DNA from 4 places in the Bacillus sp. FDAARGOS_235 genome. Region 1 is predicted to be linked to each of the others. Evidence: riboswitches for the same ligand, from Rfam matches in the RefSeq annotation. Region 1 holds a riboswitch; each other region holds the start of a gene.
The links. A riboswitch is a leader RNA that binds a small molecule or an ion and turns the genes downstream of it on or off. The one in region 1 is predicted to bind S-adenosylmethionine.
Positions count from the first base shown of each region.

Region 2: linked by a shared signal. The riboswitch ahead of A6J74_RS03510 (ECF-type riboflavin transporter substrate-binding protein) and the one ahead of A6J74_RS19445 (methionine ABC transporter ATP-binding protein) in region 1 are both predicted to bind S-adenosylmethionine.
Region 3: linked by a shared signal. The riboswitch ahead of A6J74_RS12985 (sugar ABC transporter substrate-binding protein) and the one ahead of A6J74_RS19445 (methionine ABC transporter ATP-binding protein) in region 1 are both predicted to bind S-adenosylmethionine.
Region 4: linked by a shared signal. The riboswitch ahead of A6J74_RS15155 (methionine ABC transporter ATP-binding protein) and the one ahead of A6J74_RS19445 (methionine ABC transporter ATP-binding protein) in region 1 are both predicted to bind S-adenosylmethionine.

Region 1 covers NZ_CP020437.2:3,404,658-3,412,866, reverse strand. Annotated here, with positions in the region: gene metQ (methionine ABC transporter substrate-binding lipoprotein MetQ) at 1-677, opposite strand, end outside; gene A6J74_RS19450 (methionine ABC transporter permease) at 700-1,365, opposite strand; gene A6J74_RS19445 (methionine ABC transporter ATP-binding protein) at 1,358-2,383, opposite strand; SAM riboswitch class I at 2,693-2,800, opposite strand; gene A6J74_RS19440 (hypothetical protein) at 2,926-3,270, opposite strand; gene A6J74_RS19435 (thioredoxin family protein) at 3,424-3,732, opposite strand; gene A6J74_RS19430 (toprim domain-containing protein) at 3,736-4,080, opposite strand; gene gcvH (glycine cleavage system protein GcvH) at 4,347-4,730, opposite strand; gene A6J74_RS19420 (arsenate reductase family protein) at 4,772-5,137, opposite strand; gene A6J74_RS19415 (hypothetical protein) at 5,559-6,086, opposite strand; gene A6J74_RS19410 (phosphatase PAP2 family protein) at 6,230-6,877, shown strand; gene A6J74_RS19405 (PTS sugar transporter subunit IIC) at 6,944-7,957, opposite strand; gene A6J74_RS19400 (L-lactate dehydrogenase) at 7,980-8,209, opposite strand, start outside.
Region 2 covers NZ_CP020437.2:359,554-367,762, forward strand. Annotated here, with positions in the region: gene A6J74_RS03485 (serine/threonine-protein kinase) at 1-92, shown strand, start outside; gene A6J74_RS03490 (sensor histidine kinase) at 134-1,435, shown strand; gene A6J74_RS03495 (YjcZ family sporulation protein) at 1,535-1,642, opposite strand; gene A6J74_RS03500 (energy-coupling factor transporter transmembrane component T family protein) at 1,778-2,578, opposite strand; gene A6J74_RS03505 (ABC transporter ATP-binding protein) at 2,571-4,271, opposite strand; gene A6J74_RS03510 (ECF-type riboflavin transporter substrate-binding protein) at 4,282-4,830, opposite strand; SAM riboswitch class I at 4,970-5,085, opposite strand; gene A6J74_RS03515 (aspartate/glutamate racemase family protein) at 5,237-5,920, shown strand; gene A6J74_RS03520 (macrolide family glycosyltransferase) at 5,970-7,148, opposite strand; gene lepB (signal peptidase I) at 7,402-7,932, opposite strand; gene A6J74_RS03530 (peptidoglycan D,D-transpeptidase FtsI family protein) at 8,009-8,209, opposite strand, start outside.
Region 3 covers NZ_CP020437.2:2,147,309-2,155,517, forward strand. Annotated here, with positions in the region: gene A6J74_RS12960 (DUF1540 domain-containing protein) at 60-275, shown strand; gene A6J74_RS12965 (hypothetical protein) at 309-560, opposite strand; gene A6J74_RS12970 (L,D-transpeptidase) at 664-1,425, opposite strand; gene A6J74_RS12975 (SDR family oxidoreductase) at 1,494-2,360, opposite strand; gene A6J74_RS12980 (NCS2 family permease) at 2,563-3,864, shown strand; SAM riboswitch class I at 3,956-4,061, shown strand; gene A6J74_RS12985 (sugar ABC transporter substrate-binding protein) at 4,150-5,262, shown strand; gene A6J74_RS12990 (sugar ABC transporter ATP-binding protein) at 5,259-6,746, shown strand; gene A6J74_RS12995 (ABC transporter permease) at 6,730-7,725, shown strand; gene A6J74_RS13000 (hypothetical protein) at 7,971-8,174, opposite strand.
Region 4 covers NZ_CP020437.2:2,589,880-2,598,088, forward strand. Annotated here, with positions in the region: gene A6J74_RS15140 (HXXEE domain-containing protein) at 25-492, shown strand; gene A6J74_RS15145 (MetQ/NlpA family ABC transporter substrate-binding protein) at 664-1,518, opposite strand; gene A6J74_RS15150 (methionine ABC transporter permease) at 1,540-2,205, opposite strand; gene A6J74_RS15155 (methionine ABC transporter ATP-binding protein) at 2,195-3,214, opposite strand; SAM riboswitch class I at 3,339-3,443, opposite strand; gene A6J74_RS15160 (cysteine hydrolase family protein) at 3,685-4,248, shown strand; gene pruA (L-glutamate gamma-semialdehyde dehydrogenase) at 4,498-6,045, opposite strand; gene A6J74_RS15170 (TSUP family transporter) at 6,200-6,970, opposite strand; gene A6J74_RS15175 (CamS family sex pheromone protein) at 7,066-8,209, opposite strand, start outside.

The sequences.
Region 1 (8,209 bases):
GCATACGGAGAATCGCTACCTTCAATTGCAATCGCATCTTTTTCTGGGTTTAATTTCGCATCAATTGCATAGTTAGAGTTAATTAGAACAGCGTCGCCTTCTTTATTGTTATACACTTGTGGTAATAAACCAGGCTCGATATCCGTTTTGAACTTTAAGTTTTTCGGATTATCTGCAATATCTTTCGGAGTTGCACTAACTGGATCTACTCCGTCTTTAATTTTTAAAATACCTTCTTTTTGTAAAATTGCTAAACCACGTCCATGGTCAGTAACGGAATTACTCATAATGATTGTTGCCCCGTCTGGCAGTTCTTTTAAGCTCTTATACTTTTGAGAGTATACACCAATTGGTTCTAAATGAATTTTCCCCGCTATTTCAAAATCATATTTTTTATCTTTAATTTCTTTTTCTAAATACGGAATGTGCTGGAAGTAGTTTGCATCTAATTCCTTATCCGCTAACGATTTATTTGGCAACACGTAATCTTGGAATTTTTTCACTTCTAATTCAATTCCTTTTTTCTCAAGCAACGGTTTTGCCTTTTCTAAAATTTCAGCGTGCGGTACGTTAGAAGCCCCAACAACTAGTTTCTTTTCATCTTTATCTTTCCCGCCACAAGCAGCTAACCCAAAAATTGAAGTTGAAATAAGTGCTGTAAGTAATAATTTTTTCATTTGAAATACCCTCCTGTTTTCATTATCTTTTATCTATTCGAGTCGTTACACTATCACCAATCCACTGAATGAAAAATACAACTAGTAACACACAAATTGTCGCAACGATTGTTACATCGTTATTTCCACGCTGGAATCCTTCTAAGTAAGCAAGTGTTCCAAGACCACCAGCACCAACAACTCCCGCCATTGCTGTGTAGCCTACTAAAGCAATTGTCGTTACCGTAATACCAGATACTAACGCTGGTAATGATTCTGGAATTAACACTTTTAAAATGATTGTGCTTGTTTTTGCCCCCATTGCTTTTGAAGCTTCGATTACACCTTTATCAATTTCACGAAGTGCAATTTCAACCATTCTTGCGTAAAATGGTGCCGCTCCAATAATTAAAGCTGGCAATGCTGCACTAGCCCCGAGAATTGTTCCAAGGATAATCTTTGTGAATGGAATTAATAAAATGATTAAAATGATGAACGGTATAGAACGGAATATGTTTACAAAGGCTCCAATCCCTGTATTAACCGCTTTGTTTTCCCATAAATTATCTTTCGATGTCATAAAGAGTAACAATCCTAAAATGAGTCCTAAAACAAATGTGGCAAGCGCTGCGATTGCCGTCATATATAACGTTTCACCAGTCGCTTCTAACATTTGATTCCAATCAACATTTGCGAGTAACTTATCCATGTGCAATCACCTCCAGCTCTACTTGATCTTGATGTATTCCCTCTATCGCTTGCTGGATTGCTGTTTCCTCACCATTTAAATGAACAACTAAACTTCCGTAAGAACCGTTATTCGTTTGTGCGATATTTCCTTGCAAAATGCTAACTTCTATATCACTGCGTTGCATTAATCTTTGAAGTACTGGTCTTTCTACAGCCTCGCCGACAAACTGCAAGCGAATTACTTTGCCATCTGGATATTTTTCAATTAAACTTTCAATTGTTTCGTTTGTATCTTCAGAATCTGTTAACTGCTGTACAAAGCGTTTCGTAATGTCTTGCTGTGGATTACGGAATACGTCAAGTACTGGACCTGTTTCTACGATTTTCCCTTTCTCCATTACCGCAACACGATTACAAATCTTTCGAATTACGTGCATCTCATGTGTAATCAATACAATTGTTAAACCGAGACGCTTATTAATATCAAGTAGTAAATCTAAAATTTGATCTGTCGTTTCCGGATCCAGTGCTGACGTTGCTTCATCACATAAAAGCACTTGTGGGTTGTTAGCTAACGCTCTAGCAATCCCAACACGTTGCTTTTGTCCACCACTTAACTGGGATGGATACGCGTCTCCTCTTCCTTCTAATCCAACGAGATGAATTAACTCATCAACACGTTTTCTTCTCTTCTCCTTATCAACACCTGCAATCTCAAGTGGAAATGCGATATTTTCGCGTACAGTTCGTGACCAAAGTAAGTTGAAGTGCTGAAAAATCATTCCAATTTCTTGCCTTGCCTTACGAAGTTCACTTCCTGTAATTGCTGAAATGACACGATTTGCAATTGTAATTTGGCCAGAAGTTGGTTTCTCTAACTGATTAAACAGCCTTATTAAAGAACTTTTCCCAGCACCACTATATCCGATAACACCAAATATTTCGCCTTTTTCTATTTTTAAATTGGCGTTATCTACAGCAGTGACATCACCGCTTTTTGCCTTATATATTTTCTTTACATTTTCTAATAAGATCATGATGTTCACCCCTTTTTTAAGTAAAAAGCGCAAGCGGCTCGTTTAGAACAAGTGGACGCCCGAATCCCTGACGTAGAGGCGCTTTTTGCCTCATAGGAAGGGATGAAACGAACGACTGTTCTAGCCGCTGGAGCTGGATTTCATAAAACTTTGGATAGACTCCGCAATTTTTTTATTTTTCATGCGTGTAATCTATCGCCATAGCTCCTCTTATTATTTGAATGTCCTCCACATTCAAACAACAAAAAAACCTTTCCGCTTTAGAGAAGCAGAAAGGTTTATATGCGTATATAACAACATTATCCCTCTCTCTCATCTCTCAAAGCATTCGCTTTGCAGGAATTGGCACCATTTCAACATAAGTTGACGGTTGCCGGGCTTCACAGGGCACAGTCCCTCCACCTCTCTTGATAAGAGAAATCAGATTTAATTTTCGTCTGATTTGTAATTTATGAAATTGTCTATATTTTATGAATTGAATTGTATCAATATCCACACGTCATGTCAACAAGAATTTTCACAAAACAAGAAACTTCAGAATTTTAAGCACCTACTGACATCGGTTTACATATATGAAACATCGATTCAACTAATAGCATCGTTCGATATGTTCCCGAATATTGCACACGTCCATCGTTCATTAACGTTTGCAATCTTACATTTCCGTTCACTAATTGTTTTACATCCTCTTCATCTAAGCACACAATTTGTTCCGTTCCTCTTGCCTCTTGTGACAATTCTATATAATCTCTTGAAATTTGTAATGAACAACTTTCATCTCCAAAGCGGAAATTAACAGTTTTTTCTCCTTGTCTTAAAAGCGGTTCTAAATGATATTGACCGTTAGCGTAATTTACAAATGATTGAAGCAAAGAATATAATTTCACCCTAAATCACATCCTTCATATCACTTTCTATTACATACCATTTCCCTCTCACTAAAGAGCAATCCTGTTACTTTCGCTCGACAAATACTGTATCCATCCCGCATGTCGACATATTTCCCAAGAAATATGTCGAGGCGGCAAAAACTTTGCCGCCTACTTTAATTCCGTATATAAATATTCAACCGAATGAAATGCATATATCTTCTTCATGAGTGTCCCATTTTCAAAAACAAGTAAACAAGGCACACTTTCGATTCCATACTCTTTCGCTAAATGCGGAGCATAATTTAAATCTAACATTCCAATTTTCAACTCTTCAATCGTCATCTCGACAACCGTTAACATCTTCTTTGCTAATTGGCATGTTCCACACATCGGTGTATATACATATAGCACTGTTTTTTCTTCATTCTCTATTAGGGCTGTAGCTTCGGCTCCTGTCCAGTCAATCACTTCTATCATTCCTTACCGTAAATATTCTGTATAAACGTCAATGTCAGCTCCCCATAATACATTTGCTAAATGTGAAGAAGGTGCAGTCGCCACTTCTCGGTACGAGCGATCAATATAAATATGCTCTGCTTGCGGAAATTCTTTTCGAAACTGTTTCCTTAACTTTTCTCCTGCATCATCAGCATCCACTAGCACATATACGTCCTTATCAAAAAACTGATCAATGAGCTCATCCATTTTCGACAAACCAATTGTACCATTTGTACAAACAATTTCCACCGGTTCACGAATAATAGATTCAATCTTTCTTCTGTCTGATTTACCTTCTACAATAATGACTTTTTCTACATAAATCATATGTCATCACCCGATCACCATATACTATACAACCTTTAACCTAGTATATAGTATATTCGTTATTTTCATGTTGTTTCCTGTTTATTTTTGCAAAAGAAAAGCGGAAGCGGCTTGTTTAGATTGTAAAAAGCATGAAACTTCACTAAATAGATTTCCCATTAATGTACTCTCACATGATAATTGATTCATATATATGTGCTTTTCAACTCATTATGTAGCACAAAATAAAAAGGACAGCACAAAGGCTGTCCTTCAGTTGACTAAAATTAGTCTTGGTTTGTCATTTCTGCATATTTTTCTGCAGTTAATAACTTCTCAACTTGGCTTGCATCAGAAAGTTCAACTTTAACCATCCATGCACCCTCGTATGGAGATTCGTTTACAAGTTCTGGTTGGTCACTTAATTCTTCGTTTACTGCTACAACTTTACCGCTTACAGGTGCGTATAATTCAGAAACTGTTTTAACAGATTCTACGCTTCCGAATGGCTCGTCAGCTTCGATTGTTGCACCTACTTCAGGAAGTTCAACGAATACGATATCGCCTAGCTCACCTTGTGCAAAGTGAGTAATACCGATTACAACTTCATTACCTTCAGTTTTTACCCATTCGTGTTCTTCAGAGTAACGTAAATTATTTGGAATGCTCATGACTGTACCTCCAGTGAATGTATTAATTATGTAAAAATACCTTATTGGTACTTTTTCCACACACTTTCAAACTGCTCTTCGTTAAAACCAAGTGTTACATTCGTTCCATCTGTTACAATTGGACGTTTAATCAACATGCCATCAGATGCTAAAAGCTCATACATTTCGTCTTCGCTTGCATCTTTCAACTTATCTTTTAGACCAAGTTCGCGGTAACGCATTCCACTTGTATTAAAGAATTTTTTTAATGGTAATTCACTTTTTACATGTAAATTACGTACATCTTCTTTTGACGGTGGATTTTCAACAATATGAATCATCTCATATGCTACATCGTTTGCCTCAAACCATTTCTTTGCCTTTTGACATGTGCCACACTTTGGATATGAATAAAATGTTACTGTCATAAATTCACCTACTTTTTTACTAACCTTTACCTTTATCATATAGAAAACGTTTTATTATTTCAAACGATTATTCGCTAAACTTTTACTTATTTCGTGATAAATTTTAATAATCCTGCGAATTTTTCTTATTTTTCCGCCATTTGTTAAGAAAAAAATAAATATATAATTTTTTTCGATTCTTCTCTCATTCTGCATCGAACATATATCTTAAACAAACGTTTGATTAATTTTCTATTTTTCTATGTGAGCCTTTGTGCTGCATCAATTCTTTCCTACCGAACATACATCTTAAACAAACGTTTGATTAATTTCCTATTTTTTTATGTGAGCCTTTAAACTGCATCGATTTCTTCCTACCGGACATGCATCTTAAACAAACGTTTATTCAAAAAAGAAGAAGCCCCTTTTACGGCCTCCTCCATCATCGACTTAAATAATCTGAAATTGTTTGAAACACTACTATATACATATTATGAATATTTTGATTGGAAACCGTATCTTTATATAATCCCATACCCCAATACTGTCCTTCAGGGTTTCCCATATTTACAAATCCTTGCGTATACATCATAGCTCTATCCTTTGGGGCATTGTCATAATCTAAATCTTTTTCAGTAAAAATTAAGTATGGTTTATCTTGTAAGCCAATAAAAAACACTGGCTTCTTTAACGATAAAAATAAGTCCGTATACCGCTCCTTTGATGCCTCTTTAAAATATTCTTTCATAACGAAAAAACCATCAACTTTTGCTGATTTCTCCTGCATCTCTTCTAGCTTTACACTTTCAAACTTTATATTTCTAAACGTATCTTTCGGTTTTTCTCCAACAACTCCAATTACGAGTGCTCTCCCGTTATATTCTAATTTCTCTCCTTCTTTATCCTTTGCACACCCAGCACTCACTAGGCATATCAATATAAAAAATAAGAAATACGATAAACGCTTCATATAGCACTCTCCCCTTCTTTTAAGTCAAGTGACAAAAACGTAAGGTTAATTCAAGAAAATGTAAGTAAAATCGATAGCCCAATTTACGTTTCTATATTATAATCAATTGAATTTACCTACATTACTAAACATAGGAGATTATCATGAAGAAATTTAAACTTTCATCTTTTCTTCCGTTAAGTTATATACTTCTACTCGTACTCGTAAGTCCCCTTTACGACGTATTAAATAAATCAACTGTTCACGCAGTAGATGTCACAACTGTAGTAGATGATTGGATTCCATTTGTAAAAGCATTTATTATTCCTTATTTACTTTGGTTTCCTTACTTATACGGCGCACTTATTTATTACTGCTTTGCTGATCGAAAGCAATATTACGTTACTTTAAGTAGTGTAATTCTTGGCAAACTTGCTTGTTTTTCTATTTATTATTTTTGGCAGACAACTGTACCACGTCCAACTGTCGTTGGAACAGACGTATTTTCTGAACTAGTTCGCTATATTTATAGTATTGATCAACCGGTAAACTGTTTCCCTAGCATTCACGTTCTTACGACATTTGTAATTATGTTAGCTGCCTTTAAGCGTAGAGAGCAACATGCTTTTGAATATTATATCCTTACTTTCTTCGGTACACTTATCATTTTATCAACACTATTTACGAAGCAACATGCATTTGTAGATGCTGTTTCTGGAATGACGCTCGCGAGTATATTATACTTCGGCGTTCAGCTCTTATTAGCAAAAGAAACAGTACGCATTCCAGTAAAACAAAATCATAAGATGTAACATAACAAAAAAGCAGACTGTGGCTTCTTCAGTCTGCTTTTATCTATTATTAAGGAGATTTTCAAATTAAGATTGCGGTACAGTCATATCACCAGAATGAATACGACCTGCTTTTTTAAGAGCAATGTAAAGTATATAAGAAACAGCTACTGGAATGATGATATAAGTGATTGCCATAGCTGGAAGAACTCCCCATCCTTGACTGGAAATTAAATTAATTGGTGCGATAAGAGAACTTAATCCAAGACCAGCGATTTCTTTCCCTGCTTCTAATTGGAAAATTAATGCCGATACTGGGCCGACTATCGCACTAGCGACGACAGTCGGGACGAGAATCATTGGATTTTTAGTAATGTTTGGCAACTGTACTTTCGGAGTACAAAGCGCCTGAGCTAATATGCCACCTAAATTATTTTCTTTCGCTGAGATTACAGAGAATCCGATAAACTGAGCAACGCATCCTGCTAGAGCTGCACCACCTGCAACGCCATCTAAGCTAAGTGCGATCGCTAATGCAGCTGATGAAGCTGGAGAGATAAGTAATAGCCCCCAAACTACTGCAATGACGATAGAAGCGATAAACGGGCTACCAGCTGAACTATCTTTAATAAATGCTCCAACTGTATTTAAAACAGGAGTAATATTATGAGATAACCAAATACCAACTAAACCAGAACCTAATATGGCCGCAAATGGAACGAGCATCATATCTAACGCAGTTTTTCCACTTAAACGTTTACCGATATATACAGCTAAAGTTGCTGTTAATAATGCACCGATTGGCTCACCTGTTTTAATGATTAGACCCGCTTCAGTAATTGAAATGGATCCGGCACCAATCGCTCCAGCTACCATCGCTGAAAAGATAACAAGACCGTTTGCACCGAGCATAAAAGCAATGCCGGCACCAATTGCTGGTGCCATAAGTGATTTTGCAACAACTCCGATTGTAATAAGTAATGGAATATCAACAATTCTTCCTATATTTTCGATCAGTAAACCAATTCCGAGGGATACGAAAATACCTTGTGCGATTCCAGCAGATGCTTTAAATACACGAGACATTATATATTCCTTCATTTGTTTCACCTTCTCCTATAAGTTAGTAACCAATTGTTTTCATATAATCACGTAAAATATCGTTTGATTTTGCGAATCGAGATTCTTCGTCCTCTGTTAAGTTTAGTTCTACAACTTCTTTCATACCATCTCTAGTAATAATAGCTGGCACTCCTGTACAAATATCATACTCACCGTACTCTCCATCTAAAATGGCTGATACAGCAATAACACGGTGATCATCGTTAAAGATTGAGCTCGCAATATACGCTA
Region 2 (8,209 bases), 2.2 Mb from region 1:
GTGCTGTGAATGAAAACCGTGCAGAACGGTATACATCAGTAAAAGAATTTTATGAAGCATGGTTAAAAGTATCTAGTGCTAAAATGATATAAGCTTATATTTTTAAAACAAATATAGAGTTTATACTTTTATCATGTATAATACATATGAAATGGAAATTCAGAATGACGAGGCTAATATTATGGACTTTGTTTATATTAATCAAAATGTATTAAATAATCTTCTTTACATTTTAAGTAGTATATTTATTTTTTATTTTATATATGATAACAGGCGCTATTTGAAGAAATATAAAAGACTGCTTATTATTCTTTGTACGAGTATCCCACTTATTTTATGTATGCGATACCCTATCTATATGGATGAAAGTTGTATTCATGATTTAAGACAAATCCCAGTAATAATAGGTACACTTTATGGTGGATTCCCTGTCGGCATTATATTGTTTACTATTTTATTAATTACAAGAGTTTTATTTTATGGATTTAACATGTTAACAGTTATTGTTTATGGCACAATGTTCATCATAACAGCATTCGCATCTACAAAATTTAATGCATACAATAGAAAGGTTAAAGTAGCTTTTGCTATGTTTTTAACTTTTTTCCTAGCAATATTTACAACTGTGATTGTACTAACATTATCAGAATTTGAAGTAAATAATTTATATATTATTTATTTCATATTATTACCGACTACTTTAATGTTATTTATTGTTTATTTTAATGAAGTTTTAAAAGATGCAGTATTTATGCGCTCAAAATTAATTAAAATGGAAAAGATGGAGATCGTTAGTCAACTTGCTGCTAGTATATCGCACGAAGTAAGAAATCCCTTAACTGTCGTAAAGGGATTTACACAACTTTTAAAAACACCAAATTTATCTCCTGAATCAAGGGACGAATACATTGAACATATACTTGAAGAATTAAATCGTGCGCAAGAGATTATTGATGACTATTTAACGTTTGCTAAACCAGCACCAGAAAAACTAGATCATATTTCAATAGACCAAGAGTTAAATCGAGCTATTAATATGATATTGCCATTATGTAATATGAATACGATACATATTACAAAAGATTTCTCAAAGGCAAACATTGTTGGTAATAAACAGCACTTTCAACAATGTTTTTTAAACTTAATAAAAAATAGTATTGAAGCAATGCCTAATGGTGGTACCTTAAATATATCCTCCACCATAAGCAATAATAAAGTTATAATACGAATTGAAGATAGCGGAATTGGAATGTCACAAGAGCAAATTAACAGGTTTGGCGAACCTTATTTTAGTACAAAATCAAAAGGTACTGGTTTAGGTACGATGGTTGCTGTTAAAATTATTGAAACGATGCATGGTAATTTAAAAATCCAAAGTACCGTTAGTAAAGGAACGGCTTTAACGATTACATTCCCAAAAGATAAAAATATATAACAAAGAAAAAAGGAGCATAATAGCTCCTTTTTTCTTTGTCTCGATACATAAGTATCTTCTATGTTTTTTAAGTTTACATTTGTGAAGACTAATTAAAAATTAGTATCCTCCGCCCCAACAGCTGCATCCTACAATTATTAATAAAATGAATAACACAACTAATAAAGCGAAACCTCCACCAAAACCACAAGAACCACCGTAACTCATATTTTTTCCTCCTTTTGGTTTGAAAACTAATAGGTAGTTGATCATTTTAACTGGTTCGTATTATACATTATGTATATATCCCTTTTTTGAGCATGTCTACTTAAAAATAAGTAAAAGCACTCGATTGCGAGTGCTTTAAAATGGATACCAAAAGTTTTGAAATACATTTAGTTTTAAATATACTGCAACCATTAAAATAAAAACACCTGTAAATAAAGCAATGAAATCACCACTTTCCGCTTTACTTGTATAGAACCACGTACGTTTATCCTTCTTTCCAAACCCTCTTAAATCCATTGCATTTGAAACGGTATCGATTCTTTCTAGAGAATGAATGATTAGCGGCCAGAAAATTAAAATACGGTTTTTCATACGAATCCATAAGCTCGCTTCCCCTTTTTCAAAAGCTACTCCTCTCGCTTCTTGCGCATGTTTAATAATTTTATATTCGGACTGAATATCAGGTATATAACGTAGTGCAATATTTATTGCATATGTAATCTTATAATGAATACCAAGTTTACTTAAGCCACTTACAAATTCACTTGGATCTGTCGTGTAAATAAAGATAAGTGTAAATGGTAACAACGTAAAATATTTTAATGAAAGTGTAACTGCATAAAATAATGTTTCATATGTAATTGTTGCATAACCAATATGTAAAAACGAAGTATACGATCCAGTTAATTCAGATCCATGAGTCGGTGTAATTAATAAAATCATAACAGTGTTTAATAAACTAAATGTAAATATAACAGTAAAAATAAGTAAAATTTTACGAAGTGGAATTTTAGCAAGTAAGAGTCCGATACATCCAAACATAAATAAAATTAGTAATATGCGAAAATCAAAAAACATAAAAGTAAGCGTCATACAAAATATAAACAAAACTAATTTCACAGCCCCATCCATACGACGAAAATACGTATTATGCATTTTCCTCCCTCCTACTAACATCGCAATAAAGTTCCATAAACTTTTCTGGACATGAAATTTCACTAAATGTAACAAGCTCGAATAAAGAACTCTCTCTTAGATTGGCTCTTTGTAACGTTTCTTTATGTCCTAATACAGTAGTTGCAGTATTATCCGCAATGATTTCTCCCTCATGTAGAACTACCGCTCGGTCTGCATATTCTAATGCTAGATTCATATCGTGTGTTATGAAAATAAAGGATATTCCCTTTTTAGCCAGGTTTCTAATAAATGACATAAACTGTTTATAATGATAATAATCTTGTCCAGCCGTCGGTTCATCTAATATGATAAGTTTAGGATTTGTTGTTAATACAGATGCGATAGTTAATCTCTTTTTCTGCCCATAGCTTAATGCCTGAATTGGCCAATTACGAAATGGATATAAACCACAGATTTTTAATGATTCTTCAGCTCTATAGTTAACTTCTTTCTTAGAAAACTTTTTTAATTTTAATGTGAATGAAACCTCTTCTAAAACAGTAGGTTGTGTAATCATATGATTTGGATTTTGCATCACATAAGAGATCATCTCCCCACGCTTACGAATAGACCAAGAACTAATATTTTCTCCATCTAATAAAATCCCTGCATTACTTGTTTTATTTATACCAATAAGACTGTGAGCTAATGTTGATTTTCCAGCTCCATTGTGTCCTAAAAGAGCGATAAGTTCTCCTTTGCTTATCGAAAAATTTATATTTTTCAATACTCTTTGTCTATTAGGATAGGAAAATGATAAATTCTCTACTCTTAATAATTCTTTATTTTTAGTAGCATCTTTAAAAAAAACTTGCTTCTCCATCCATTCTTTTAAAACGCCACTAATTTTTTCCTTTTGAATTTTTTCCAGTGGATATATTACGGCATTATTACTATCAAAATGTAATCTCTTTAATGCTTCAATATAAATCGGCTCCCTTAAGCCAATACGAGGCAATATATTTGATGCTAATATTTCTTCCGAAGTCCCTACCGTAATGACTTTACCTTCATCAATTAAAATCATTTTATCTAAATCCAATTTTAATATTTCTTCTATTCGATGTTCAATAATTACAATTGTTTTATTAGTTTGTGCATGTATATCTTTCATAAGTTCTATCGTATGTATGGCGCTTAGCGGATCTAAGTTTGCTAAAGGTTCATCGAACAATAATATATCCGCATTTGTTGTTAAGAGACCTGCAAGAGAAACCGTTTGTTTTTGTCCTCCTGATAATTCATGCGGACTTTGTTTACGAAAAGTATGCATCTTTACCTTTGTTAATGAGTCTGCAACACTCTTTTTCATATCATCTTGATTTACACATTCATTTTCTAAATAAAAAGCGACATCTTCTTCTACTGTAAGGCCAATAAACTGAGCATCTTGATCTTGTAATATTGTTCCTACATGCTTACTCTGTTCAAAAATACTGCCTTTCCTCGGGTCTTTACCAGCAATTAATACGTTACCAGCACTAATCCCTTCATACGAAAATGGGATTAGCCCATTAATACAATGAGCTAATGTCGACTTCCCAGAACCGCTTCGTCCAGCAATTAGTACTTTTTCTCCAGGGTTGATATGAAATGTAATATCTTTCAAAGTAGGCTGCGCAGCATGCTTATATTGAAAGCTGAATTCTTCAAACGAAATAATTGGTTGCATGTTAACATCCCTACTTTTCAATTTTTAAATGTGTATGTTTTTTATTCGATTTTGCTAGGCCAATTGTAATCGGTAATCCAAGAACTAAGAAAATAATAACATCAGCAATGGTTGCCCCTAATACTTGTATAACAATTTTGTCAAACGGTTCTCCCATCACGATAATATCGAATACCCCAGCAAATATAATAGCAATGACAATACCTACTAAACCAGTAATTGCTAAATAAGAAATATCTCCCTTACTAAACGACCCATTTTTCACATTAAACCCACCTCTTTTTTGAATGAGCCCCATCGCAAAACCAATAATTCCTGAGCTCAGAACCCAGCCCCACCAAATCCCCCCACCAGAGATCGTATCTGTTACGGTATGACCGATAAGTCCTATTAACAGTCCTGCTACTGGACCAAATAACGCTCCAAAAATGGTTAATATAGCTAATCCAGGTTTAATAAATGTATTTGGTGCAATAGTAAATCCCCAAAGTCCTAATATCCCATATAAAGCTGCTCCGATTCCGATTGCTACTACTAACTTTGTTGATAATTTGTTCATTTCAATTCTCCTCTCAAATTAGTCAGCTTTCATTACTCTATATTTATTTTAATAATGAATTATGCATCGACACTCCCTTTCTATACAACAAAAAATGACCTCTTACATAAGAGGTCATTTTCTTTCACGTGCAAGAATCCTCTTATCTTTCAAAAAACACATCGTGTCCTCTGCGGAATTAGCACCTTCCTATGAATGCACATAGGGGTTGCTGAGGTTTCTTAGGGCCGTTCCCTCCACCTCTCTGGATAAGTATTAATTTGTAATTCGTATTATGGCACTAAGAAAGATAAATTTCAACACTTTTCTAATTATTTTTATTTTTTATTAAATAGTGTATTTAAATCATTGTATTCTTATCGGAATTATGAAATAATGGATTCGAAATTGTTACAAGGGGGAATGTATGATGAAAGTAATTGGTTTAATTGGTGGGTTAAGCTGGGAATCTACATCACTATACTATAAACATATTAATACGCTAACACTCTCTCAATACGATCAAAATGCGAAGCTCGTTTTATATAGTATGGATTTTGGAGAAGTAACTACTTTATTACAAAACCATCAATATGAAGAAGTAAAAAACGAATTAGTCACAGTTGCTAAAAAGGTTGAAAAGTCCGGGGCGGAATGTTTATTAATGTGTTCAAATACAGTCCATTTATTTGCTGAGGAAGTAGAACAAGCAATATCAATTCCACTTCTTCATATCGGTGATGTAAGTGCTAAAGAAATGGTAGAACAGAATATAAAACGTATCGGACTATTAGGAACGAAACAAACGATGGAACAAGATTTTTATACATCACGACTAGCAAAATATAACATTGAGACACTTATCCCAAATGACGAAGAAAGAACTTTTATCCATCACGTCATATTAAACGAATTAAGTAGAGGCATTATTTCAGAAACTTCAAGAGAGAAACTAATACAAATTACCAATTCATTAATTCAAAACGGTGCGGAAGGTATATTACTAGGCTGTACTGAAATACCATTACTTATTTCCCAAAATGACCTTACTGTTCCTGTTTTTGATACTGCTTTTTTACATGCAAATACTGCTGTACAATTTGCTGGATAATAATATACAAGCATAAAGGTAGAGCCTCTATGCTTGTATATTGTCCGAACTATTTATTTAAAAGAGCATCAATAACTGCAATGGCTCTTTTGGAACCACCACACCCTAAAAAACTTTCATTCAGTTTTCGAATGCCATGTTTATACTTTTCATTTGAAAGAACGTCTGTTACCGCCTCTTTTAAAGTTTGCACATTAACATGCTCTTTCAATAATCTATGTGCTGCCTCAAGTTCAGTTAATCTTTGCGCTATCATTGGTTGATCTTTATCATGCGGTATTATCACAAATGGGACATTGTAATGAATTGCATCGTGTACACTATTCATTCCACCATGTGTAATAAAAACATTTGCTTCACTTAATATTTCTGATTGAGGTACGTAAGGGGATATAATAAAATTGTCTGGAGCTTGCTTAATTTTTGAAATATCATTTCTATCACCGATCGCCATTACTACAATCCCTTCGAAATTTGAAAAAGCATCAATACAAGTATTAAAGAATGGTTCGAGCCCTTCAAGAAGTGTTCCCATTGAAATATAAATAACTTTCTTTTTTGAAAGCAATTCAAGTGGAAACTTTATATTTGTTTTGCGCTTTATCATACTCGGCCCAATAAAAACATTCTTTTCTCCGAACGAATCGCTATTAGGTTGAAAATAACGACTTGTATACACGAGACTAATGTCTCCCTTATTTTGCATAAATTGAAGATGATTTTTGGGCTTTACTCCAAATTCATGTTCCATTTGATACAGTAATTTTTCAGAGAGTTCATCGGGTTGGAATTGTTTTTCTGCATTTGGATGAAAAGGTAAGGTTTCCAATACTTCTGGTGGAATTAAAAATATAGGAGAGGAAACTATGCCTGGAACTTGTAAATATTCCTTTACTAACTCTCCGGCACCAAATATATCATAAACTACGAAATCAAAATTTATGCTTTTACATAATTCTTTCGTAATTTCTAATATATATAAAGAAGTTTGAACATGTACATGAAAGAAAGTTGTTAATCCATAGGAAGTTTCATTATCAATAGAAATCTCCTTTAATAAATCCGGATGAGTATGTACAATAGCTCCCAAAACTTCAAGCCTTTCCTTAAAGTTTTCCGTTGTAATATAGTGTACCTTATCTCCTCTTTCAGTAAAAGCCTTTACTAAACTTAATGTAGGATTTACATGTCCCTCTGCAGGAAAATTAACTATTAAAATATTCAACACGTATTTCTCACTCCTTACAATTCAATGTTCTTATTAATCGTACTGTAATTATTACAAGCAATCTTCCCCTAATAGTCCCAATTTGCTTACTACTTTAGGTTGATAAATAATTATTATTCATCGGAAAAGGCATCTACATAAGTAGATGCCTAACTGTGATAAGGAGTGTTCTGTGAGGTTAGGATAAGCTTTTCTGCTTGTCCTATGCTATCAATATATGAATTATTTTATAAAACGTGAATAGTTAATAGAATTATTTTAACCATTTTATTTGATCAAATGGATAATATACCATTTTTACTTTACCTATTATATTTGACTCATCAATTAGTCCAAGCGTATTCCTACTATCTTTACTATGATTTCGATTATCACCTAACACAAATAATTTATGCGTGGGAACTTTCATTTCTCTAAAGTTTGAAAAACGATTTGATACTTGTGACATATCTAACTGTATATACAACTCATCTCGTTTTTTGCCGTTAATATATACCACATCGTTTCTTACTTGTACGTTATCCCCTGGTAATCCAATAATTCGTTTCACGTAGTATGTAGGCTCGTCTTCTTTTTTTATTATTACAACATCACCATGATGAAAAGAAGAAAAATAGATACTAGCCTTATTAACTAGTATTCGATTATTTTCATTCAAAGTAGGTTGCATTGAAATTCCTTCTACCATACAAAATAAAAATGACTTATTAATAAAAAGAATGCCTATTATAATTAAAATATAGCTGCATATTTTTCTCCAATCTTTTAGAATTAATTGCTTCATATATACCTCATTTCTAACCTATTCGTATGTAAAAACGCCTCTAGTTCATATAAATGCTAGAGACGTTTCGTATATATTAATTCTCTTTAGAGTCATAAGTTTTTGGTGCTTCGCCAGTTAATCGCTTATTTTTCAAATCAAAATAAGCATCTAAAACTTCTTTCCCAATATCAGAGTTAATACCAGACTTATCATTTATAACCCATGGTACTACAACGGAAAATGCTACTTCTGGATCATCATATGGCGCATATCCTGCTAATGTTAAATTATAGCA
Region 3 (8,209 bases), 1.3 Mb from region 1:
CTCCTTCTACACATGAAATGGGCGTAAAACCTCACACTAATGTATAAGGAGGGGGTTTTATGCCAGAAGTAAAATGCTCTGTTTCCAATTGCTCATTTTGGGGACAAGGTAACTTTTGTCAAGCAAGTGCTATCATCGTTCAGCCTGATGCAGATGAAGCTGGTCAAACTGAAAATGATTCGTATACAAGCGCGGTTTTAACAAACGAGACGTTAGAAAGCTCTGTAGCAACGAGTGTAGAAACTTGTTGCCATACATTTAAACCAAAATATTAAACATAAAAAGCATACGATGAATCGTATGCTTTTTTACATTCCCCTCCAAAAATCATGCATGATAAAAAAGTACAAAATAACGAGGACAACCGTCCCACATAGGGTAATGCGCCTATATATACTCTTTTCTCCTTCCCTTGCTTTTACAAAAGCCCAAATAAATCCGAAGAACAATATTAAATCAACATATGGAACATAAAAGGAAAAGACGAGAAACGCATACAAATACACAATGAATAAACAGGTCGTTACTAAGAAAACTTTAAATGCAAATTCGCTTTTCATAATGTAACCGCCCCCTATCTGTATTGTATTATATTCAGCAAAATACAATAGTTGCAGTTAAACTCCAAGTAGAAATAAGCTACCGCCTATAAAACGGTAGCTATTACGGAACATTGTATTTCCGTTTATATATATTACTTAAAGTCGAAGTAGGAATTTGCTCGTAACGAATTTTTTCTCCTGTTTCATCTACAATATACAAATTGTTTCCTATATAATATATTCCATTTTTTCGTTTTGAGTACACCGTATATCTTTCATTCGGCAATACCGTTTTCACTTTTGTTAACTGCCCATTCGGTTCTTGCCAATATATATCCGCGCGATCTACTAACGTAAGTATTCCTATTTGCTCTTCTTCTACTTTACGACCATTCCAACTCACAACACGATAACCAAGTGTATTTGCCTCATATTCCGGACTCATATGAAAACGAGAAATGATTACTTTTGTTTGTAATTGTACTCGGTCATATAACCATTGTATATCCTTGTCATGCATGCGAATACAACCATTTGATTCCCTACTTCCAATCGTCCATTCCCGATTTGTCCCGTGAATCGCATATTCCTTTTTATCTAGTCCAAGCCACCTCGTACCGAGAGGGTTGTTTGGTGCACCACCACGTATCTTTTTTCGATGGTATTCTTTATTTTTATATTTAGTTATAATACAAAAATTACCTTCTGGCGTAGGTGTACGATCTCTTCCAGTCGTTATCGGAAACGTTCTCGTATAGTTTCCTTCTTCAAAGAAAGACAGCTGATTCGTCGTAAGATTAACTAATATTAAATGATCTGTATTAGCAAAAACGCTAGCTGGTAGGCAGAAAAATAGGATTACGATAAACAATACTTTTTTCATCTAAATCCTCCCTAGCACTAACATCATAATAAATGCAATTAGCTTTACTTTGCTCTTATAAATGAAAACTATCCATTTACGATAACGCCTCCGTTTACATGTATCATTTGCCCCGTAACATAAGATGAATCGTCCGATGCTAAGTATACGTATGCTGGTGCTAATTCATATGGCTGACCAGGTCTTTGCATCGGAACATTGCTTCCAAACTGTGACACTTTCTTCTCACCAAAGCTCGATGGAATAAGAGGTGTCCAAATCGGGCCTGGCGCAACACCATTTACACGAATTCCTTTTTGCACTAACGATTGAGAGAGAGATCTTGTAAAAGCAACGATAGCTCCTTTCGTTGCAGAATAATCAATTAAAGTTTCATTTCCTTCATATGCAACGATAGACGCCGTATTTATAATGACATCCCCTTGTTTGAAGTGAGAAAGTGCTGCTTTCGTAACGTGAAAATAAGAAAAAATATTAATACGGAATGTTTTTTCTAGCTGTTCTGCTGTAATATATTCTAGTCCTTGCTGCGGATATTGCTGTGCGACGTTATTCACAACAATATTTAAACCACCTAACTGCGAAACAGTCTCTTCCACAATATCTTTACAATGTTGTTCATTACTTAAATCTCCCGGTAGTAATACACACTTTACACCTTCTTTTTCAACACGTTGTTTCGTCTCATTCGCATCCTCCTCCTCATCTAAATAAGCAATTGCAATATTTGCACCCTCTTTTGCAAAAGCGATGGAAACAGCTCGTCCAATCCCGCTATCTCCCCCTGTAATTAACACATTCTTCCCCTTTAACTTTTCACTTCCCTTATAATTGGGATCTTCAAACTGCGGAAGTGGATTCATTAATGATTCAATACCAGGCTGTTTATTTTGATGTTGGGCTGGCATTGTTAAAAAGCTTTTTTGCTGTGGCATAACTTCCTTCAGCTCCTTTTCCTTATCATGTGCACAATAAAAAATTACAATTCACACATAGTTTTACGATTAATATTCGAATTTAAGACACAAAATATGAATTGTTGTAAACTTTTTATACAAAACTATTGCAAAATAGTTAAAAAACGAATATTATATATAACTGTTGTGAAAATTATTCGTAAACAGAAAGGATGTTTATATGTTTAACCTTTCAAAACATAAAACTTCTATTAAAACTGAAATTATGGCAGGTATTATTACCTTCTTAACAATGGCATATATCATTGTCGTAAACCCTGTCATCCTTGGGGATGCAGGTGTTCCATTTGAACAAGCATTTACAGCAACAATTATCGCTGCTGTTGTCGGAACATTATTTATGGCGATCTTTACAAACTTACCAATCGCAATTGCACCAGGTATGGGATTAAATGCTTACTTCTCTTACTCTGTTGTAAAAGCTCATGAAGGCATGACTTTCGCAATTGCATTCTCTGCTGTATTCGTAGCAGGTATGATTTTAATTTTGTTATCATTCACATCTTTCCGTACAAAATTAATGGAAGCCATTCCTGAAAACTTAAAACACGCAATTACTGCTGGTATCGGACTATTTATCGCCTTTATCGGTTTACGTTTAACAGGTATCGTTACAAAAAACGATGCAAACTTAGTTGGACTTGGTGATCTTCACTCTGCTCCAGTTCTACTAGCATTAGCTGGACTTGGAATTACAATTGTCCTTATGTCTTTAAATGTAAATGGTGCGCTATTTATCGGCATGCTATTAACTGGTCTTATCGCTTTCTTCACAGGACAATTAACGTTCTCAAACGGTGTTACATCAATGCCTGGATTACCAGAAGGTATTATCGTATCAAATCCAATTACTGCTGTATCTGATGTAATTAACTACGGATTATACGGCGTTGTATTCTCATTCTTCCTTGTTACACTATTCGATACAACAGGTACACTACTTGGCGTTGCGCAACAAGGTGGATTTATGAAAGACGGAAAGCTTCCAAAAGCAGGACGAGCTCTTCTATCTGACTCATTCTCAGCAACAATCGGTTCTATGTTCGGAACAACACCATCAACAGCTTACATTGAATCTTCTGCTGGTGTTGCAGCTGGTGGCCGTACTGGTTTAACAACAGTTACAGTAGCTGTTCTATTCGCATTAGCAGCTTTCTTTGGACCATTAGTGAGCGCTGTATCTGGTGTATCAGCTATTACTGCACCATCACTAATTATCGTTGGTAGTCTTATGATGGGTTCAGTTCGCCACATCGATTGGGATTCATTTGATGAAGCATTCCCAGCATTCTTAGTAATCTTAAGCATGCCACTTACATCAAGTATCGCAACAGGTATCGCACTTGGATTTATTTCATACCCACTTATGAAAGTGGCAAAAGGTAAATTCCGTTCTGTTCACCCACTTGTGTATGTATTCGGAATCTTGTTCGCTTATCAATTGATATTCTTACCACATTAAAATCCCTCTTTCTGAGGGATTTTTTATTTTCAAAAAACATTTGACAACTGTACAGAATCATGGAATAATTCAAAATAGTTAAATATTCGATGTCTTATCAAGAGCAGGTGGAGGGATGAGCCCTACGAAGCCCGGCAACCGACCCATTTATGGGCACGGTGCTAATTCTTACAACACGTTGTGTTGAAAGATAAGAGTAATATGATAAGACGTCTTTTCTATATGAAAAGGCGTTTTTTATTTTCACTCCCTCCCCTCTCTTCTTAGTTTAGGAGGGATTTTTTTATGAAAAAATTGTGTTCCATCGTACTTATTTTTCTATTACTTACATTGACGGCTTGTACAAATGAACAAGATGCTATCTCTTCACAAAAGCAACAAACGGTGAAAAAAGTAACTACAACAGTTGAAAATCATTTACAAACAGAAATTCCAAAGCAAATAAAAAAGCCATTAAAAATCGCATTAATTATGCAAATGTCTATCGGAACTTTTTCCTCTCAATATATTGAGGGCGTCAAAAAACAAGTCGAGCTATTTGGCGGTAGTGTACAAGTCTACAATTCTGATAACGATTTAGCAAAAATGGCTGCAAATTTAGATACTGCTATTAATTCAAAAGTGGATGGTATTTTAATTGATCATGGCCGATCTGAAGCATTAAAACCTGGGGTAGAAAAAGCGTTACAGGCGAACATTCCCGTAGTCGCGTTTGATAACGATCTACGCTTACCAGGTGTAACGATTATTGATCAAGATGACTATAGTCTTGCATGGAAATCATTAAAAACGTTAGCAGAAGATTTGAATGGACAAGGAAATATCGCAGTCGTATGGGTTGGCGGATTTGCTCCAATGGAACGTCGTAACGTTATCATTGATGCTTTTTATAAACGGTATCCAAATATAAAAGAAGTTGCGCGATTCGGTACTGCTAGTAATAACACACCACTTGATACACAAACACAAGTAGAAGCTTTACTAAAAAAATATCCGAAAGAAGGAGATTTACAAGCCATTTTCGCTTCGTGGGATGAGTTTGCTAAAGGAGCTGTTAAAGCACTTGAACAAGCTGGTCGTACAGATATAAAAGTATACAGCATTGACTTAAGTAATGAAGATTTACAACTTATGCAAAAAGAAAACTCACCTTGGTCTGCTACGGCTGCAACGGATCCAGCTGAAGTAGGGAAAGTTCAAGTACGATTCTTATACAAAAAAATTGCCGGTGAACAAACGCCAGATATTTATTCACTAGAACCTTATTTAGTAAAGAAAAATAGTTTACCAAAAGAAAATATAACAATGGATCAATTATCAAAACATATAAACGGTTGGGGAGACTCGAAAGATGCGTATTCTCCTTGGATGAAAAAATTAGAGAAGGAGAAAAAATGATGACATTCTCTCTTCAAAACATTACACATTCTTATCATGCCGCTACACCTGTTCTAGAAGATGTTTCTATCCATATTCAAAAAGGAAAAGTTCATGCCCTACTAGGAATGAACGGTGCTGGGAAAAGTACTCTACTGAAAATAGCAACTGGTGAAATTCAACCAGTTGCTGGCGATATAAAAATTGATAATCAGTCTGTTTCCTTTCCTTCGCCACGCGATGCAAAAAAGCACGGTATTTCTTTCGTAACACAAGAAGTAGACCACGGACTTATTCCGGGATTATCTGTATTAGAAAATGTACTTATCGATCATTTAGCAATGCAAAATAAAGTACTATTTTCAAAGTCAAAATTAGTCGCACTCGCTAAACAACATTTGCAAACTGTACAGGCTGATTTAAATATTTTTGAAGATGTTTCAAACTGCTCATTACATGAAAAACAATTACTTCTTATCGCAAGAGCTTTATCCAACAATACAAATTATCTTTTATTAGATGAGCCTACTTCTTCTCTTGGACCGAAAGAAATTGAAACCTTCGGGCAACTATTAAAAGATTTAACATCAAAAGGAATTGGCATCATCTTAATTTCTCATCGTTTATCAGAGATTCGAAATTTCGCGGATGATGTAACTGTATTACATAATGGTAAAGTCGCACTTTCTGATGCGATTACAAAGGTTACAGATCAACAAATTGTAGAATCGATGACTGGAAAACAACTTACACTTCCTATTAATGCAGCACCAAAACGAGGGAACGAAGAATTCTTTAAAGTACAAGAACTTCCATTACACAAAAACCATTCTCCCCTTTCTCTCACCGTACGGAAAGGTGAAACTGTTGTGATATACGGATTAATTGGCAGTGGCAAAACAACACTTGCTGAAACGTTATTTGGTGCTCATCATACTTATCACGCAGAAATAAACGGTCAAAATATAACGATTAAAACACCGCGAGATGCGATTAAAGCGAAAATCGCACTTGTACCAGAAGAAAGAAGAAAACAAGGCGTATTTCTTTCGGAAGATATTATAAGCCACACGAATTTACACCAATCAGGTTGGAGACGAAAACAAACCGAATTAAATAATGCTACTGCGGCAATTTCTTCTTTCAGCATTTCACCGAATGACCCAAAAGCCTTTATTCATTCACTTAGCGGTGGAAATCAACAAAAAGTCTCGATTGCAAAGTGGCATGGATTCAAACCGAATCTCTTTCTTTTAGACGAGCCAACTAAAGGTGTAGACATAGCTGCAAAACAAGACATTTTTCAATTCATTCGTAACATTACTGAAAACGGGAGTTCCGTAATTTACTTCACAGGAGAACAAGATGAAGCACTACATATCGCTGATCGCATTCTTATACTGGCAAACGGAGAATTTGTAGGTGAATACTTACCAAACGAACTATCTCCTGAACAGCTTTTACATTTATCTGAAGGGAGTTATTCCATTGAATCTCGTTCATAAAACAAAAACTAAGAAACTATATTTACCTACTCATCTTTTTTATCAATTTAGTACGATTGCTATCATTATAGGTGTTACAATTTTCTTCTCTATCGTCAACGATTCTTTTTTAACGTACAACAATATTAGTGATATTTTACGCTCCATTTCTATCGTAACGTTACTTGCAATTGGTGTTACCTTTACATTAATTGTAGATGGGTTTGATTTATCAGTCGGCTCTACCGCTAGTTTAGCAACCATTGCAGCCGCTTCCTGTCTCGTTTTATATCGACAAGAACTATTAGTCACACTCCTTGTTCCTATTCTTTGTGGGCTATTAGTTGGATTATTAAATGCACTACTCGTTATCCGAATTAAACTACCAGATTTACTAGCTACATTAAGTATTATGTATATCGTGAATGGACTACACTTAACATTTTCAAAAGGATCTTCTATTTATGAAGGAATGTCTGGTGCCAAAGGACATTTTATTCCATCCTTTTTATTTATCGGTCAAGGTTCTGTCTTAGGAATTCCAGTCCCTGTCATTATCATGCTTATTGTCGTTTTGATTGCATATGTATTTTTAGAAAAAACAACGTACGGTCGTTTCTTTTATATGACAGGTGGGAATCGAGAAGCTGCTAGACTAGCTGGTATTCCTACTGATCGTTACCGTGTATATGCCTATATGATTAGCGGTTTACTTGCCTCTATTGGCGGAATTATTCTATGTAGCCGCGTTGGCACAGGACAAGTTTCAGCTGGCGCCCCATTATTAATGGATGCAGTTGCCGCTGCCTATATCGGTTATGCAATGTTCGGTGCTAAGAAACCAAATGTCATCGGAACATTTCTTGGTTCCGTATTAATCGGGATCATATTAAACGGCCTTACAATGATGAACGTTCCTTATTATGCACAAGATATCATTAAAGGCAGTATTTTAATTGCTGCTTTAGCCTTTTCATTTATTAAAAAGAAGCGTAAATAAAGTGAAGGCTTTTACGGGCAAATAGCGGGATAAAAAGTAGCGCATCGAATTCGATGCGCTACTTTCCTTTTGCAACAATCACACGAACTACTTTCAACGCAAGGAGCAGAAGACCGTTCGCTATTGCTATAACACCTAAGAAGATTGCTATCATCAGCTCTCCCATTCCATTATTAAATACATAAATAATAGAAGAAATGAAAACCTCCTCTACGACCAAACTAATTAAAAGAGGTTAGAAACCTTTAATATTTCTCATTTACCTGTAATTCTTTACTATACTTTTGAATGAACACTGATGAAATAATCATTACCATTCCTATACTAAAACCAATAAGCTGATCTAATAACATTTCATCATGCATGAGCAAACGAAATAAAAATACACCACCAAAAATAAGCAACATAATAAATCCAGTATGTCTAAGTCCTTTATATACATTTTCCATATGTATCACCTCTCTACATACCTTTATCCATATTA
Region 4 (8,209 bases), 810 kb from region 1:
TATACTTTATTGGAGTGATATAAGTTGATAAAAAAACATTCCACTATTACGCTTTGGATCATTCCTTTATTATTTTTCATTCATAACCTTGAAGAAGCTTTCCAAATGCGACAATATCTTGCTAATCAATTTTCAATTCATCTTATAACTAGCCAACAATTTTTCATTGCCATTTCCATATTAACAATCTTCGTCGTACTTATCGTCTTTCTATATCAACTAAACTTCTTGTCTTCTATATACTGGATTATTTTTATACAAGGGGCCATTTTCTTTAACGCAGTGCAACATATTATTTTGTTTTTGATTTATCGCTCCTATAATCCTGGCGTAATATCCTCAGTTTTCATTGTTATCTTTTCTATTTTCTTTTTTTCATCCAAAAAACAATTAATTCATAAAAAGCAATTCGTAATTACACTCATTTTCAGCTTACTTTCTTATCCCCTTATAATTTGGATTACCTTACTATTCGCTAGCTGCTTTCAGTAATAAAAAAAGACCAGGAAAACTCCCGGTCCATCACTCTACTTAACAAACATTGGATTCTACGTTATACAAAATTGGAAGGTACAAAATTAGGGTTTTGTTTGTTAAGTAGATTATATGTTGAACGAACTAACAGCGGAGGGGTTCCTTCTATTAGTTCATTAAACCCAATGATTATTTTACGATTTTTTCAAGCTCCTCAAATGAAAGATCTACTGAAATTGAACCATCCTTTGTTTCTTTCTTAACTGCATCTGTTACTTCTTTTGAATGATATAATTCAATTACTTTTTTCAGTGTTGGATCGTCTTTATCTTTCGTACGAGCTGCGAAAATATTAATATAAGGCTTCGCATTTTCATTCTTTGGATCTTCTAAGAAAATAGGATCCTTCGCTGGATCTAATCCAGCTTGACCAGCCACACCGTTATTAATAACTGAAGCAGCTACATCTTTTAATACACGAGGTGTTTGCTGTGCAATAACCGGTGTAATTTTTAACTTCTTCGGATTTTCAGCGATACCACTTGGATCCCCAAATAGACCAAAATCTTTTTTAAGTTTCAATAACCCCGCTGCATCAAGAAGTTTTAATGCACGTGCTTGGTTCGTTGGATCATTTGGAATAGCAATTTCTGAACCATCTGGGATTTCATTTGCTTTCTTATATTTTTCAGAGAATAAGCCCATTGGTGCAATTTGTGTTGTACCGACAGCTGTAATATCTAACTTATGCTCCTTTTTAAATTGCTCTAAGAAAGCAATATGCTGGAATGAGTTTAATTCAATATCTCCATCAGCTAACGCTTTATTTGGCGTTGTATAATCAGAGAACTCAACCAGTTTAATTTTAATCCCTTCTTTTTCAGCTTTTTTCTTCAAAATTTCCCAAACGTCTCCATCCGTTCCAGTTACACCGACGCGAACTACTTTCTCTTTTGCTCCTGCACCTGTGTCTCCACCCGAGCAGCCGCTTAGTGCTGAAATTCCTACAATCGCTGATAATGCAAATGCTAAAATTTTCTTCATTTTCTTTTCCCCTCTTCCTTTTTATGATCTGCGTAAAAACACTTTCGCAAAGTAGTTTCCTAAATTTTGAGCTATCTGTACGAGAATAATAAGTAAAACGACCGTTACGAACATAACTGATGTATCAAAACGTTGATAACCATATGTCATCGCTAAGTCACCAAGACCACCACCACCGACAAGCCCAGCAACTGCAGAAAATTCAATTAAACCAACTGTCATAAACGTAACACCTAAGATCAATGGTGCTAACGCTTCTGGCACGAGAATTTCAAAAACAATTCTAAGTGGTGAAGCGCCCATCGCTTGTGCAGCTTCAATTACTCCTTTCGGAACTGAGACAAGATTTGTTTCAACCATTCTAGCAATACCAATAGATGCCACTAACGTCATTGGGAAGATTGCTGCCGCTGTTCCAATCGTCGTTCCGATCACGCTTCTTGTTAGTGGGCTTAAAGCTACTAAAAAGATAATGAATGGAACTGGACGAATTGTATTAATGATGACGTTAAGAATAGAAAAAACCCATTTATTTTCTAAAAAATTACCTTTTCTCGTTACATATAAAAGTAAACCTAGAGGTATACCAAGAATTATAGCGAATATAAGGGTTACAATTACCATTAAGAGGGTGTCCCCCGTCGCATCTAATATGCGAGGCCAAAATATACTCCAATCAACTCGCATGAGCTTCTACCTCCTTCAGCTTCACTTGCAGTCTTAAATGTTGTAATGCTTTTTGAATTTCCTTCTGTTCACCTTGCAATTCTACAAGAAGATTTCCAAATAGCACATTTTGAAGTTCAATAATATTTCCGTACAGTACATTTACATCGACGTTATAGTTTTTTGCGATATATGATAGTACCGGCTGTCCTGTCTCCTCACCAGTAAAAGTTAAGCGATAAATCTGACCACCATTTTGAATTTTCGCTAGAACACTTTCTGGCAAGTGGTCATTAATAACAGAACGTACAAAGTTTTGAGTTGTCTTTGTTTTTGGTTGTGTGAAAACATCAAACAGTTTTCCTTCTTCAATAACTTTTCCCTTCTCCATTACAGCTACACGGTGACAAATTTCTTTCACAACATGCATTTCGTGTGTAATAAGAAGAATTGTTAAATTATATTCACGATTGACTTTCTTTAATAAGTTTAAAATCTCTGTCGTTGTTTCTGGATCTAAGGCTGATGTTGCCTCATCACATATAAGTATATCTGGTGATGTTGCAAGTGCCCTAGCAATCCCAACACGTTGCTTTTGTCCGCCTGATAACTGCTCCGGATAATAGTTTGCTTTATCTTCTAGCCCTACAAACTTCAGCAGTTCATTGACTCTTTCTTTTATTTCATTCTTTGGTACTTTCGCTAACTTTAATGGATAAGCAATATTCCCAAACACTGTTCTTGAATTAAATAAATTAAAACTTTGAAAAATCATCCCAATTCTTTGTCTAAGTTTCCGTAATTCTTTCGTTGATAAGGATGTAATATCTTTATCATCTATTGAGATCGTTCCTGCAGTCGGTCTCTCTAACATGTTTACTAGGCGTAATAACGTACTCTTTCCAGCACCACTAAATCCGATAATGCCAAAAATTTCGCCCTTCTCAACTGATAATGTTACATCCTCCACAGCATGAACAGATTGCCCACCTGATTCATATACTTTACTTACGTTATTAAAAGAAATCATTTTCTTCCCTCCTATATGCTGTAAAAACTAGAAGTAGAGCTTTCGAGGTAAAATAAAAAGTGCTCTCCTTCTTATCAGTAATAAAAGATAAGAAGGAGAGCACTTATATGTACTCGTTCACATCTTCTCATCTTCCAAGCCTATAAAGACTTGCTGGAGTTAGCACGGTATTAAAAAACCCGTTGCTGAGGTATCGTAGGGCCAGTCCCTCCACCTCTCTGGATAAGAATGTATCGATTTAATTGTCGTTTAATTAATTCTCATTATAGAACTCAGAATAGTGAGAGTCAATACATTTTTTAGAAAAATATTAATTATTTCTTTATTAAAATTTTCAAATAAAAATTCATAATAAAATAGTAATCTTGAAGGTTATGTAAAATTCTTCTCCCTCATATTTTTTAAAAGGATTATTTTTTCTATGAATTGAATACTATTATTTGAATATGAAATCAGAGGAAGGTGAATATATGAAAACAGCTCTATTACTCGTTGATATCCAAAATGATTATTTTCCAAATGGAAAGATGGAATTGCGCAATCCGGTAGAAGCAAGTGAGTATGCCAGTGAGCTACTAAAACACTTTAGAATGAACGGCGGACCTATTTTTCATATCCAGCATGTAGCAATAAAAAATGATGCTACTTTTTTCCTACCTAATACAGAAGGTGTCCATATTCACGAGAATGTCCGTCCGCTTAGAGAAGAAACTGTTATACTCAAACATTATCCAAATAGCTTCCGAGAAACTAATCTTTTAGAACAATTACAACGTTTAGACATTGAACACATCGTCATATGCGGGATGATGACTCATATGTGTATTGATGCTACCGTAAGAGCTGCTTTTGATTTCGGCTTTCATTGTACCGTTATACACGATGCTTGTGCTACAAAAGATCTTTCTTTTAAGAATGCTACTATACCAGCTGTTTATATTCACAATACAATTTTGGCCAGTTTAAATGGAGTATATGCAAATGCAATGAGTACAGAGGAATTTTTGGTTACAAAAAAACACTCCATTCAGTGAGCAAAACCGAAAAGAGTGTTTCTTGTCAAACCATAGATTTTCTTTCAAATTGTATTATACAGGAAATTCTTAAAATGAATACTAAAAAATGTGACTAATAAATCAACTTTTCCCGTCACTTTATTTCTATTTACATGTTTATCCCGCTATTAATAGGGTTTAGCTCGTCCTCTTCGAATAATAGTAATATATGGGATTCTAATTTAAAAGGAGCTCTTCACATTCTGTGAAAAGCTCCTCTACTATTTCTTATAAAGTTTCAGAAGTAGTTTTTGCTTGCATGTGAAGTGCTAAGTAATCTGGGCCACCAGCTTTAGAGTCTGTACCAGACATGTTAAAGCCACCGAATGGTTGGTAACCTACGATTGCACCAGTACATCCACGGTTAAAGTATAAGTTACCTACGTGGAAGTCTTCACGTGCTTTTTCAATATGGTCGCGGTTATTAGAAACAACTGCTCCTGTTAAACCGTATTCTGTATTGTTTGCAATTGCAAGTGCATGATCGAAGTCTTTTGCTTTACAGAATGCTACTACTGGTCCGAAGATTTCTTCTTTCATTAAGCGAGCATCTTCTGCAACATCAGCAACGATTGTTGGTTGGATGAACCAGCCTTTAGAATCGTCTCCTTCGCCACCTGCTAGGATTCTACCTTCTTCTTTACCAATTGCAACATAGCTCATTACTTTATCGAATGCAGCTTGGTCATTAACAGGACCCATATTTGTACCTAATACAGCTGGGTTATCAACTGTTAATTCTTTTGTTAATTCAACAGCACGATTTAATACGTGATCATATACATCTTCGTGGATTACAGCACGAGAACATGCAGAACATTTTTGTCCTGAGAATCCGAATGCTGATGCAACGATAGATTTAGCTGCTAATTCAAGATCTGCTTCTTTATCAACAACGATTGTATCTTTACCGCCCATTTCAGCGATAACACGTTTTAACCAGATTTGACCTGGATTTACTTTCGCTGCACGCTCATAAATGCGGATACCTACATCACGAGATCCAGTGAAGCTTACGAAACGTGTACGAGGATGATCTACTAAGTAGTCACCAACTTCAGAACCATTACCTGGCACGAAGTTTACTACGCCAGCTGGTAAGCCAGCTTCTTCTAATACTTCCATGAATTTCGCAGCTACTACAGGAGTTGTACTAGCTGGTTTTAGTAATACTGTGTTACCAGAAACTAAAGCAGCTGTTGTCATACCTGCCATAATTGCGAATGGGAAGTTCCAAGGAGAAATGATAACACCTACTCCTAATGGAATGTAAGAGAAACGATTATATTCAATTGGACGGCTTTCTACTGGAATACCGTCTTTCAATTTCAACATTTGACGAGCATAATATTCCATAAAATCGATTGCTTCCGCTGTATCAGCATCTGCCTCATTCCATGGTTTACCTGCTTCTTTTACAAGGATAGCAGAGAACTCATGTTTTCTACGACGAACAATTGCTGCAGCACGGAATAAAATGTCTGCACGCATTTCTGGTTTTGACTTTCTCCAAGTTTGGAATGTTGCATCCGCTACTTGCATTGCTTTTTCAGCTAATTCACGGCTTGCTTTTGAAACACGACCAACAAGTTCCTCTTTATTTGCAGGGTTTACAGAAACAATTTTATCTTCTGTAGTGATTTTTTCTCCCCCAATAATTAATGGATAGTCTTGTCCAAGATAAGATTCTACTTTCTTTAAACCTTCTTCAAACGCTAATTTGTTAGCCTCTACTGAAAAATCTGTAAATGGCTCATGTTTGTATGCTACTACCATTCTTTTTAGCCTCCCCTTAGAAAAACGTTTACATTTTACAACATTATTCTACACGATAATTTAGATTTATTCAAATATTCCTAGACTTATATTTTAAAAATTAATAAATTTTTAAAATATAACAAAAAAAAGAGATTCATACATGCGTATGAATCTACAAAATATGAGTATATTCCAAAACATTTTTTCCGATCAATAATATAGTAACTAATAAAAATAAAGTCCTTACATATCCAACGCCTTTTTGAACTGCAAACTTCGATCCAAAATAAGCACCTAAAATCATTGATAATCCCATAATAATACCGTATTCAAAATGAATTATATCTAAAAATAAAAAAGTAATTAAAGATACGATATTACTAACAAAGTTCAAAAGTTTTCCAGATGCCGCTGCTTGAATAAAATCCAAACCTATTAATAAAAATGCAAAAATTAAAAATGATCCTGTCCCTGGTCCAAAAAAACCATCATAAAACCCTATCATTAAAATAACAAAGAAAAATATTAATGTTTTCCTTTTCGTCATCTTCTTATAGGTAGATACGCTTCCCCAATCCTTTTTTGCAATAATATAAATGGCAATAAACACCAACATTACAAGTACTAATGGACGTAAAATATCCGGTGGAATAAATTTTACCACTAAAGCACCTGCGACCGCTCCAATAATAGTTAACGGGATTAACTTTCCTACAATTTTAAAATCGACTTTTCCTGATCGAATAAAATAAATTGCACTCGTAAACGTCCCCATCGTTGCAGCTAATTTATTCGTTGCAATTGCCGAAGCTGGTGACAAACCGACAAACATTAGTGCAGGAAGCGAAATTAATCCTCCACCTCCAACAACTGAATCAATAAAAGCTGCTAAAAATCCGAATGCAATTAATAAAATAATGACTTGAAGACTTAGTTCGTCCATGACCTTTACCCCTTATCCCCTTATTTATAACATTTAAAATTATAACAAAATTCCTCAAGAAAAAAAGCTGTTCCTTTGTGGAACAGCTTTTATCTTTAATCTAAAATTTTTACGAGTGGCTCATCTTGCTTCGCTTCACGTATAATAATCGCTTCTGGACGTTCTACAGATTTAATCGTTACTTGTACTCTCATATAATTTGGGAAGTATTCCATAACAAGCCCTGCTACATATTGTGTAAAACCAATTATTTCCGCTTTTCCATTAAACTGGACAGGAATATCCAGCTTCATTTCTTTTAATTCCTCGTCTCTATACATACCAGTACCGATAACAGCGGAATAATCGCCTTGGAAATAATCGCTTAGTTTTGCTTTGAAGTTAGATACCCTTGCAAGATCTTCACGCTTATTGTCTGTTTTTGCTTGTTCAGACGGGAACAAATAGTATTTCTCGTTAATTTGTTTCCAATCTTCAACCGTTTCACTACCTTTTTCCACATTAGCATAAGAAACAAAGTTTCCTGGCACAAGTGCAGACTTTGGAGATTGACGATAAATCGCAAATGTAATCGGAACGTTTTTTATGTCGGGCTTTTTTTGGTGCATAACTTTCAAGATTTCTTGCGCCATTTTTTTCCCTTCAGCTAACATTTTTTCGTCCTCGATTTTAGCCTCACGCGGATAACCATGCTCTTCATTAAAATATTGAACAGAATTCATTGCTAAACCAACTACAATACCACCAAGTTCAACATCTTTATCGCCTTTTTTCACATAATAATTATGCTCTAAAATATTTGAAATATATATTGGATTTTTTTTATTTTTCACTTCTAGTGATTCTGATCCTTCGCCTAACGCTGGATTGAGCCCTATATTCGGAAATTTAACTGCATCTTTTTTTAATTTGCTCTCTAGTTCCTTTTGTTCGGCATCTGTACGCTTTCTTTTTACAAGCATTTTTACGGTTTGATCATCTAGAGTACTTCCACCTTTAAAGAAATAATCTTTCGTATTAAATGATTCTTTTGCAATACGCATTAATCCTGTTTCAAATTCATCTATATCAAGACGATTATTTAATCCCTGCACAACTAATCCACGTGCAGATCCTGCATCAAATGGAACAGTCGTCTTATAATATTCATCCGAAATAGCATACTTCGGAACGACTGCTTGCTCTTTTGCTTTCCCTGATTTCTCAGCCACTTTTTCATCTTTGTCGGCACCTGCGCTA